Regions from separate parts of the Streptomyces sp. NPDC086147 genome, predicted to be linked through region 2. Evidence: riboswitches for the same ligand, from Rfam matches in the RefSeq annotation. Region 2 holds a riboswitch; each other region holds the start of a gene.
What was found. Region 2 has a riboswitch for thiamine pyrophosphate ahead of thiO (glycine oxidase ThiO). Riboswitches for the same ligand answer to the same signal wherever they lie in the genome.
Positions count from the first base shown of each region.

Region 1 (3,252 bases), on a different contig from region 2:
CCGTCGACAGGTCGAGCAGCCGGGCGGTCTGCCGGTAGATCTCCGCCTCCAGGGTCGTGTACGCGTCCCCGCCGAGGATCTGCACGACGCCGAAGGAGGTGAAGGTGAAGAGGAAGACCATCAGGGACGCCGCCGACACGGCCGGGACGAGCGCGGGCAGCGTCACCGTCCGCCAGGCCGTGAAGCGCGAGGCGCCGAGGACCCGGGCGGCCTCCTCCTGGCGCGGGTCGAGCTGCGACCAGAGGCCGCCGACGGTCCGGACGACGACCGCGTAGTTGAAGAAGACGTGGGCGAGGAGGATCGCCCACACGCTCGTGTCGAGCCGCAGCCCCCACAGCTCGTCCGTGAGCCCGTTCCGGCCGACCAGGGCCAGGAACGCCGTGCCGACCAGGACGGTGGGCAGCACGAACGGCACCGTGACCACGGCCCGCAGGACGCTCTTGCCGGGGAAGTCGAAGCGGGCGAAGACGTACGCGCCGGGCAGGGCGACGAGCAGGGTGAGACCGGTGGAGGCGAGCGCCTGCCAGGCGGTGAAGCCGAGCACGTCCAGGACGTCCGGCCGGGACAGCACCTCGCCGATCCGGCCGAACCGCCAGTCGCCGCCGGGCCGCAGGCCCCGGTCCACGATGGACACGACGGGCCACGCGAAGAACACCGCGAAGAACGCGACAGGCAGGGCCATGAGCCCGAGCCGCGCCGCGTTCCCGCGCGGGTCGCGCCTTACTTCAGGACGAGCGACGACCACTGCTGGATCCACGCGTCACGCTTCTCGGCGATCTTCCCGGGCTCCATCGTCTCCGGCTTCTCCACGACCACGCCGTGCTTCGTGAACAGCTCTGGCAGCACCGCGCCCTTCGCCACCGGGTTCACGAACATCTGGAGCGGCATGTCCTCCTGGAACTTCTTCGAGATCAGGAAGTCGATCAGCGCCTTGCCGCCCTCGGGGTTCTTCGCCCCGTTCAGCAGGCCCGCGAACTCGGTCTGCCGGAAGCAGGTGCCGGTGGAGACGCCGGTGGGCGCGACCTTCGGCTGCGGCTCGCCGTACAGCACCTCGACCGGCGGGCTGGAGGCGTACGACACGACGAGCGGCCGGTCGCCCTTGGCCTGCTTGCCGCCGGCCGAACCGGAGAACTCCTGGTTGTAGGCGAGCTCCCAGCTGTCGACGGTCTTCACGCCGTTGGCCTTGAGCTTCTTCCAGTAGTCCTGCCAGCCGTCGTCGCCGTACTTCGCGGCCGTGCCGAGGAGGAAGCCGAGGCCCGGGGAGGACCGCTCCGGGTTCTCGACCACCAGCAGGTCCTTGTACTCCGGCTTCGCCAGGTCGTCGAAGGTCACCGGCGGCGCCAGCTTCTTGTCGGCGAAGTACTTCTTGTCGTAGTTGACGCAGATGTCGCCGGAGTCGATCGGGGTGACCCGGTTCTCCTTGTCGAGCCGGTACTCCGCCGGGATCCCGTCCAGGCCCTTCGCCTCGTACGGCACGAAGATGCCGTTGTCGAGGGCGCGGGACAGGAGGGTGTTGTCGACGCCGAAGAAGACGTCGCCCTGCGGGGAGCCCTTGGTCAGGATCTCCTTGTTGACCGCCTCGCCGGCGTCGCCGGCCTTGAGGACCTTGACGGTGAACCCGGTCTGCTTCGTGAACTCGGCCAGCACCTCCTTGGAGGCGTTGAACGAGTCGTGGCTCACCAGCGTCACGGTCTTCGGCGCGGGCGTGCCGGTCTTGCCGGCGGCCTCGCGGGCGTCGTCGGTGCCGCAGGCGGCGAGGGTCGTGACGCCCAGCGCCGCGACGAGCGCGACGGCGGCCGTCTTCTTGATGCTCACTGAGATTCCTCCTGGGGGTGACCAGGAAGAGACGCGGCCCCGCCCGCGGCCGGCGGACCGGGCGCGGGCAGGGCGCAACAGCTTGAGTTACGACCGAACTTCCTACCCAGAATGACCTGGGCGAGGTTCAGAGGGTCTGCGGTCTGACGGACACCGCACTCTCAGCGCTGTGGCGCTCCCCTGTCGGAATATGGAGATGTGTTCGAGCTCAGGGTACAAGCTCAGCGCTCGGCGGCGGCCAGCTGTCCACAGGCACCGTCGATCTCCTGACCTCGGGTGTCCCGCACGGTCACCGGCACGCCGTGGCGGGCGATCGCCTCCACGAAGGCCTTCTCGTCCTCTGGGCGCGACGCCGTCCACTTCGACCCGGGCGTCGGGTTCAGCGGGATCAGGTTGACGTGGACCCGCTTGCCCTTGAGCAGCCGGCCGAGCAGGTCGCCGCGCCAGGCCTGGTCGTTGATGTCCCGGATGAGGGCGTACTCGATGGAGATCCGGCGCCCGGACTTCTCCGCGTACTCCCAGGCGGCGTCGAGGACCTCCCGGACCTTCCAGCGCGTGTTGACGGGCACGAGGGTGTCGCGCAGCTCGTCGTCCGGGGCGTGCAGGGAGACCGCGAGCCGGCACTTGAAGCCCTCGTCGGCGAAGCGCAGCATCGCGGGCACGAGTCCGACGGTGGAGACGGTGATGCCGCGCTGGGACAGGCCCAGGCCGTCCGGCTCGGGGTCGGTGAGGCGGCGGATGGCGCCGACGACCCGCTTGTAGTTGGCGAGCGGCTCGCCCATGCCCATGAACACGATGTTCGACAGGCGGGCCGGGCCGCCGGGGACCTCGCCGTCGCGCAGGGACCGCATGCCGTCGACGATCTGGTGCACGATCTCGGCGGTCGACAGGTTCCGGTCGAGACCGGCCTGTCCGGTCGCGCAGAACGGGCAGTTCATCCCGCAGCCGGCCTGCGAGGAGATGCACATGGTGACCCGGTCCGGGTAGCGCATGAGCACCGACTCCACGAGCGTGCCGTCGTGCAGCCGCCACAGGGTCTTGCGGGTGGTGTCGTCGTCGCACGAGATGTGCCGCACCACGGACATCAGGTCGGGCAGCAGCTCCCCGGCCAGCTTCTCCCGCGAGGCGGCCGGGATGTCGGTCCACTCGGCGGGGTCGTGCGCGTACCGCGCGAAGTAGTGCGTGGACAGCTGCTTGGCGCGGAAGGGCTTCTCGCCGATCGCGGCGACGGCCTCCTTCCGCTCGGCGGGCGTGAGGTCGGCGAGGTGCCGCGGCGGCTTCTTGGCTCCGCGGGGGGCGACGAAAGTGAGTTCTCCGGGCTTGGGCATGGTGCTACCAGTGTCGCAGAGATACGAAGAGGGACCCGCCGTCCTGTGGACAACGGGCCCCTCGACCGAGGAAACGCAGGTCAGCCGGTGCCGACGAACAGCGCGAGCA
Region 1 covers NZ_JBFBJO010000001.1:931,927-935,178, reverse strand. The annotation lists gene AB0398_RS04415 (iron ABC transporter permease) at 1-682, opposite strand, end outside; gene AB0398_RS04410 (thiamine ABC transporter substrate-binding protein) at 721-1,815, opposite strand; TPP riboswitch at 1,897-2,007, opposite strand; gene rlmN (23S rRNA (adenine(2503)-C(2))-methyltransferase RlmN) at 2,037-3,143, opposite strand; gene AB0398_RS04400 (phosphatidate cytidylyltransferase) at 3,224-3,252, opposite strand, start outside.
Region 1: it holds a riboswitch for thiamine pyrophosphate, as region 2 does, so the genes downstream of both, AB0398_RS04410 (thiamine ABC transporter substrate-binding protein) here and thiO (glycine oxidase ThiO) in region 2, are expected to answer to the same signal.

Region 2 (3,252 bases):
CAGCATCACCGCCGCGCACCCCAGCTCCATCGCGAGCGCCGCGTCCGACGCCGTGCCGGCCCCCGCGTCCAGGATCACCGGCACCCCGGCCCGCTCCGTGATCAGCCGGAAGTTGTGCGGGTTGCGGATGCCGAGCCCGGAGCCGATGGGGGAGCCGAGCGGCATGATCGCCGCGCACCCGACGTCCTCCAGCTTCCGGGCGAGGACCGGGTCGTCGTTGGTGTACGGCAGGACGGTGAAGCCGTCGTCGACCAGGGTCTCCGCCGAGTTCAGGAGCTCCTCCCCGTCCGGCAGCAGGGTCCGCTCGTCGGCGACGACCTCCAGCTTGATCCAGTCGGTGCCGAGCGCCTCCCGGGCGAGCCGGGCGGTCAGGACCGCCTCGCCGGCCGTGAAGCAGCCCGCCGTGTTGGGCAGGACCCGGATGCCGAGCCGGTCCAGGACGGAGAGGACCGAGCCCCGCACGGTCGGGTCCAGGCGCCGCATGGCGACCGTGGTCAGCTCCGTGCCGCTGGCGACCAGGGAGCGCTCCAGGACGTCGAGGCTGGGCGCGCCGCCGGTGCCCATGATCAGGCGGGAGGAGAACTCCGTACCGCCGAGGACGAACACGTCGTCGGACATCGCGCTCAGCCCCCCTGCACCGCGGTGAGGACCTCGACCCGGTCCCCGTCGCCGAGCCGCGTCGACGCCCACTCGCCGCGCGGCACCACCGTCTCGTTGACGGCGGCGGCCACCCCGGAGGGGGCCGCGGTCAGGGTCGCCACGAGGGCGTCGAGGGAGACGGGGCCGGAGAGTTCGCGCGCCTCCCCGTTCACGGACACGGTCACGGTCGTGGTCGCGTCGTCGGCGGGCGGGTTCGCGCTCATGCGGGCTGCTCCTGACGTGCGGGAGGGGCGGGGGAGAAACGGCGGGGCGTGAAGGGGCGGGCCTCGTCGGGCAGGGCGCCCGTGGTGAGCACCTCGGCCATGACGTCGCCGGTGACGGGGGTCAGCAGCACCCCGTTGCGGTAGTGGCCGGTGGCCAGGTGCAGGCCGGGCAGGGAGGTGGGGCCGAGCAGCGGCGCGTTGTCCGGCGAGGCGGGGCGCAGCCCGGCCAGGGTCTCGGTGAGCGGCAGCTCGGTGAGGCCGGGCACCAGCTCGTGGGCGTCGCGCAGCAGCTCGTACACCCCGCCCGCCGTCACCGTGGTGTCCCAGCCCAGCTCCTCGCTGGTGGCGCCGACGACCAGCTCGCCGTTCTCACGGGGCACCAGGTAGACGTGGCTGCCGCGGACGACGGCCCGGACGGTCCGGGAGAGGAAGGGGGCGTACGCGGGCGGCACCCGCAGGCGCAGGACCTGGCCCTTCACCGGGCGGACCGGCGGAAGCACCTCGTCCGGCACCCCCGCGAGCCGCCCGCTCAGGCTGCCCGCCGCGAGCACGGTCTGCCCGGCCGCCAGCTCCCCGCCCCCGGCCAGGACCGCGCCGCGCGCCCGGTCCCGCACCACGCTCAGGCGCTCCGCGAGGGCCCGGTGGAAGACCACCCCGGCCCGCTCGCAGGCGACGACGAGCGCGGCGGCGAGCCGGCGCGGGTCCACCTGGTGGTCGCCGTCGACCCGCAGGCCGCCGCGCACCCCCGGCGCCAGCATCGGCTCCAGACGGCGGCACTCGCGGCCGCTCAGCCACTCCGAGGCGAGCCCGCAGCGGGTCTGCAGGGCGTGCAGCTCGCGCAGGTGGGCCCGGTCGTCGGCGTCCAGGGCGACGGCGAGGGTGCCGCAGGCGCGGTAGCCGACGTCGAGCCCGGTGGCCTCCTCCAGCTCGGCGACGAAGGCCGGATAGCGGGCGGCGGAGGCGAGGTTGAGCCCGAGCAGGGTCTCCTCGCCGTAGTGCAGCTCGGTGACGGCGGCGAGCATCCCGGCCGCGACCCGCGCGGCCCCGCCGCCCGGCTCCGGGTCGACGACGGCGGTGCTCAGCCCGCGCCGCGCGGCCCGCCAGGCCGTGACCAGGCCGATGATCCCGCCCCCGACCACGAGGACGTCGAAGGCCCTTCGGCCGTCGGAGGCTCCCCGTGCGCCGGAAGCCCCTCCCGCGCCGGAGGATCCCTGTGCATCGTCGGAAGAACGCATGGGCGTCCAGCCCCTCCCTTCGCCGGCATGACCCGGATCAGGTTCGTACGGTCGGAGGCCGGCCAGCCTCCCTCTCAGCCCGGTGCGTCCGGGCTCCCGCGAGTGCTTTACGCCCGCCAGACTAGCTTCCGCCCCGCGTCCGTCACGAGGGGGCCGCGACCCCCACCCCACCTGACGGGCCGTCAGTTACGTAAGGTGGCCGTGTGAGCGAGCAGAAGCAGACCCAGCGGCGCGTCGTGGTCGTCGGCGCCGGAATGGCGGGCGTCCAGACCGCCGTCGCCCTCCGCGAGCAGGGCTTCACCGGCCCCGTGACCCTCCTCGGGGCCGAACCCCACCAGCCCTACGACCGGCCCCCGCTCTCCAAGGCGGTCCTCCTCGGGAAGGCCGAGGACTCCGCCTTCGAGGTCGACTTCGAGGAGCTCGGCGTCGAACTCCGGCTCGGCGTGGACGTCACCGGACTGCGCGCCGCCGACCACGAGGTCGACACCGAGGCCGGACCCGTCCCGTACGACACGCTGGTGATCGCCACCGGCGCCCACCCGGTCACCCTGCCCGGCTCCGAGGGCGTCCCCGGCGTCCACCTGCTCCGCACCCTCGACGACGCCGTGCGCCTCGGGCCCGTCCTGGAGCGCCGCCACACCGTCGTGGTCGTCGGCGCCGGCTGGATCGGCGCCGAGTTCGCCACCGCCGCGCTCGCGGCCGGCTGCGCCGTCACCGTCGTCGAGGCCGCGGACCTCCCGCTCGCCGGCACCCTGCCCGCCGAGGTCGCCGCCCCCATGGCCGAGTGGTACGGGGCGAACGGCGCCGAACTCCTCACCCACGCGCGCGTGGACACCGTCGAACCCGGCCGGGTCCTCCTCGCCGACGGCCGCGAACTGCCCGCCGAGGCCGTCGTCGTCGGCATCGGCGCCCGCCCCGCCACCGGCTGGCTCGCCGGCTCGGGCATCGCCCTCGACCCGAGCGGCGCCGTCACCGCCGACGACCGGCTGCGCACCTCCCTGCCCGACGTGTACGCGGTCGGGGACTGCGCCTCCTTCCCCTCCGCCCGCTACGGCGAGCGCCTCCTCGTCCACCACTGGGACAACGCCCTCCAGGGCCCGCGCGCGGTCGCCGCCGCGATCACGGGCGCCGGCACCGGGCCGTACGACCCCGTG
Region 2 covers NZ_JBFBJO010000006.1:858-4,109, reverse strand. The annotation lists gene AB0398_RS15370 (thiazole synthase) at 1-618, opposite strand, end outside; gene thiS (sulfur carrier protein ThiS) at 624-863, opposite strand; gene thiO (glycine oxidase ThiO) at 860-2,098, opposite strand; TPP riboswitch at 2,096-2,208, opposite strand; gene AB0398_RS15355 (FAD-dependent oxidoreductase) at 2,302-3,252, shown strand, end outside.

Region 3 (3,252 bases), on a different contig from region 2:
ATCGAGCAGAAGTGCGCGGTCTTCGCGGGCTCCGCCGGCAGCGTCTCGTCGTGGAACTCGCGCGCGGTGTCCGGGTCGAGGGCCAGGTTGAACTGGTCCTCCCAGCGGAACTCGAAGCGCGCGTCCGAGAGCGCGTCGTCCCACTCCTGCGCGCCCGGGTGCCCCTTGGCGAGGTCCGCCGCGTGGGCCGCGATCTTGTACGTGATGACACCGGTCTTCACGTCGTCGCGGTTGGGCAGGCCCAGGTGCTCCTTGGGCGTCACGTAGCAGAGCATCGCCGTGCCCCACCAGGCGATCATCGCCGCGCCGATGCCGGAGGTGATGTGGTCGTACGCGGGCGCGACGTCCGTGGTCAGCGGGCCGAGCGTGTAGAACGGCGCCTCCTCGCAGATCTCCTGCTGGAGGTCGATGTTCTCCTTGATCTTGTGCATCGGGACGTGTCCCGGGCCCTCGATCATCGTCTGCACGTTGTGGCGCTTGGCGATCGTGTTCAGCTCGCCGAGCGTCCTCAACTCCGCGAACTGGGCGGCGTCGTTGGCGTCGGCGATCGAGCCGGGGCGCAGGCCGTCGCCGAGCGAGTACGTGACGTCGTACGCCGCCAGGATCTCGCAGAGCTCCTCGAAGTGCGTGTAGAGGAAGTTCTCCCGGTGGTGCGCGAGGCACCAGGCGGCCATGATCGAGCCGCCGCGCGAGACGATGCCGGTCTTGCGGCGCGCGGTGAGCGGCACGTACGGCAGGAGCACGCCGGCGTGCACGGTCATGTAGTCCACGCCCTGCTCGGCCTGCTCGATCACCGTGTCCTTGTAGATCTCCCAGCTCAGCTCCTCGGCCCTGCCGTCGACCTTCTCCAGGGCCTGGTAGAGCGGCACGGTGCCGATCGGCACGGGGGAGTTGCGCAGCACCCACTCGCGGGTGGTGTGGATGTTGCGGCCGGTGGACAGGTCCATGACCGTGTCGGCGCCCCACTTGGTCGCCCAGGTCATCTTCTCCACCTCCTCCTCGATGGAGGAGGTGACGGCGGAGTTGCCGATGTTGGCGTTGACCTTCACCAGGAACCGCTTGCCGATGATCATCGGCTCGATCTCCGGGTGGTTGACGTTCGCCGGGAGCACGGCCCGGCCCGCCGCGATCTCCTCCCGCACGACCTCGGGGGAGACGTTCTCGCGGATCGCGACGTACTCCATCTCCGGCGTGATCTCGCCACGGCGGGCGTACGCGAGCTGCGTCACCGCCTGGCCGGAGCGGCCCCGGCGCGGCAGGCGGGGGCGGCCGGGGAAGACCGCGTCGAGGTTCTTGAGGCCGCCGCCGCGCGGCGAGGTGTGCTTGATGCCGTCGTCCTCGGGGCGGGCCGGGCGGCCCGCGTACTCCTCAGTGTCGCCGCGCGCGATGATCCAGTTCTCGCGCAGCGGCGGCAGGCCCCGCCGCACGTCGGTGTCGACGGTGGGATCGGTGTACGGGCCGGAGGTGTCGTACAGCGTGACGTCCCTGCCGTTGGTGAGGTGCACCTGACGGACCGGCACCCGCAGGTCGGGGCGCGAGCCCTGGACGTATCCCTTGTGCCAGCCCGGCGTGCGCCCGGCGGACTGGTCGTTCTGGTCGGAGGCAGGCGTGCGTGCGTCCTGAATGGTCATGAGACCGATCTCCCTACGCCGGCATTACCCGGTAACAGGTTCGGCGGTCGGCGCAGCCTCCTCCCGTACGTACATCGGTACGCGCGTACGGTGATCAGCGCCCTCTCAGCCCGGTGCTCCGAGCTCCCGCGTGTGCAAAGGTGTCACCACGCTAGCGCCATCCCGGGCGTGCTGAACAGTGGGCCCCCGCCGTTCTTGCGATGATCGGTCGGTGACTTCCCCCCAGCAGACCCCCGAGCCCCACGACCACTCCCACGGCCCGGACCCGTCCCACGGCCATGGATCCGGCGGCGGAGCAGGGCACGGATCCGGGCACGGCCCCGGTCATGGAGCCGGACACGGGCACAGCCACAGTCACGGGCCCGCCGCCCCCGTCTCCCGGCACCTGCGCAAGGTCATCGCCGCCGTCCTGGTCCCCTTCGCCACCGCCGTCCTGGTCGGGCTCGCGGTCCTGTGGCCCGGCGGCGCCCCGCCGCACGAGCGCACCGGCGTCGGTTTCGACCGCCAGACCGAACAGGGCAAGGTCGTCTCCGTCGAGCAGGTCGACTGCAAGGTCGTGAACGCCGGTCAGGTCCCACCGACCGGGGACACCTCGACACCGGAGGGGCGCGAGGCGGTCGAGGCCCAGCAGGGGGACTGCAAGAGGGCGAAGATCGAGGTCACGACAGGAGCGAACAAGGGACGCGAGTTCACCGAGATCGTGCAGCCGGGCGCACCGCGCCAGCTGGAGGAGGGGCAGGGCGTGGTGGTGGCGTACGCCCCCGACGCCCCGTACGACCTCCAGTACTCGGTGACGGACGTAAACCGGAAGGTGCCGTTGGCGGTGCTCGCCGGCATCTTCGCCCTCGCGGTCGTGGCGGTCGGGCGGATGCGGGGGCTCATGGCCCTGGTCGCGCTCGCCGTGAGTTTCCTGGTGCTGATGTTCTTCATCCTGCCCGCGATCCTGCAGGGGTCGAACCCGCTGGTGGTGGCGGTGGTCGGGTCGAGCGCGATCATGCTGATCGCGCTCTACATGTGCCACGGCCTCTCGGCCCGCACCTCGGTCGCGGTGCTCGGCACGCTGATCTCGCTGCTGCTCATCGGGCTGCTCGGCTCGCTCTTCATCGGCTGGGCGTCGCTCAGCGGCAACACCGACGACAACACCGGCCTGATCAAGGGCCTCTACCCGGACATCGACATGTCCGGTCTGCTGTTGGCCAGTGTGATCATCGGTTCCCTCGGTGTGCTCGACGACGTGACCGTCACCCAGACCTCGGCCGTCTGGGAACTGCACCAGGCCGATCCGAGCATGGGGCCGCGCGGCCTGTACCGGGCGGGGATCCGGATCGGCCGCGACCACATCGCCTCGGTCGTGAACACGCTGGTGCTCGCCTACGCGGGCGCCGCCCTGCCGCTGCTGCTGCTCTTCTCCATCGCGCAGAGCAGCATGGGGACGGTGGCCAACAGCGAGCTGGTGGCCGAGGAGATCGTCCGGACGCTGGTCGGCTCGATCGGTCTGGTGGCGTCCGTGCCGGTCACCACGGCGCTCGCTGCGCTGGTGGTCTCCGCCGACCGCGCGGAGGGCGTCGACCGCCCGGGGACCGGCGGCCGGAAGCCCTCGTCCGCGCGGGGCGGACGCCGC
Region 3 covers NZ_JBFBJO010000003.1:175,544-178,795, forward strand. The annotation lists gene thiC (phosphomethylpyrimidine synthase ThiC) at 1-1,631, opposite strand, end outside; TPP riboswitch at 1,625-1,771, opposite strand; gene AB0398_RS08875 (YibE/F family protein) at 1,843-3,252, shown strand, end outside.
Region 3: it holds a riboswitch for thiamine pyrophosphate, as region 2 does, so the genes downstream of both, thiC (phosphomethylpyrimidine synthase ThiC) here and thiO (glycine oxidase ThiO) in region 2, are expected to answer to the same signal.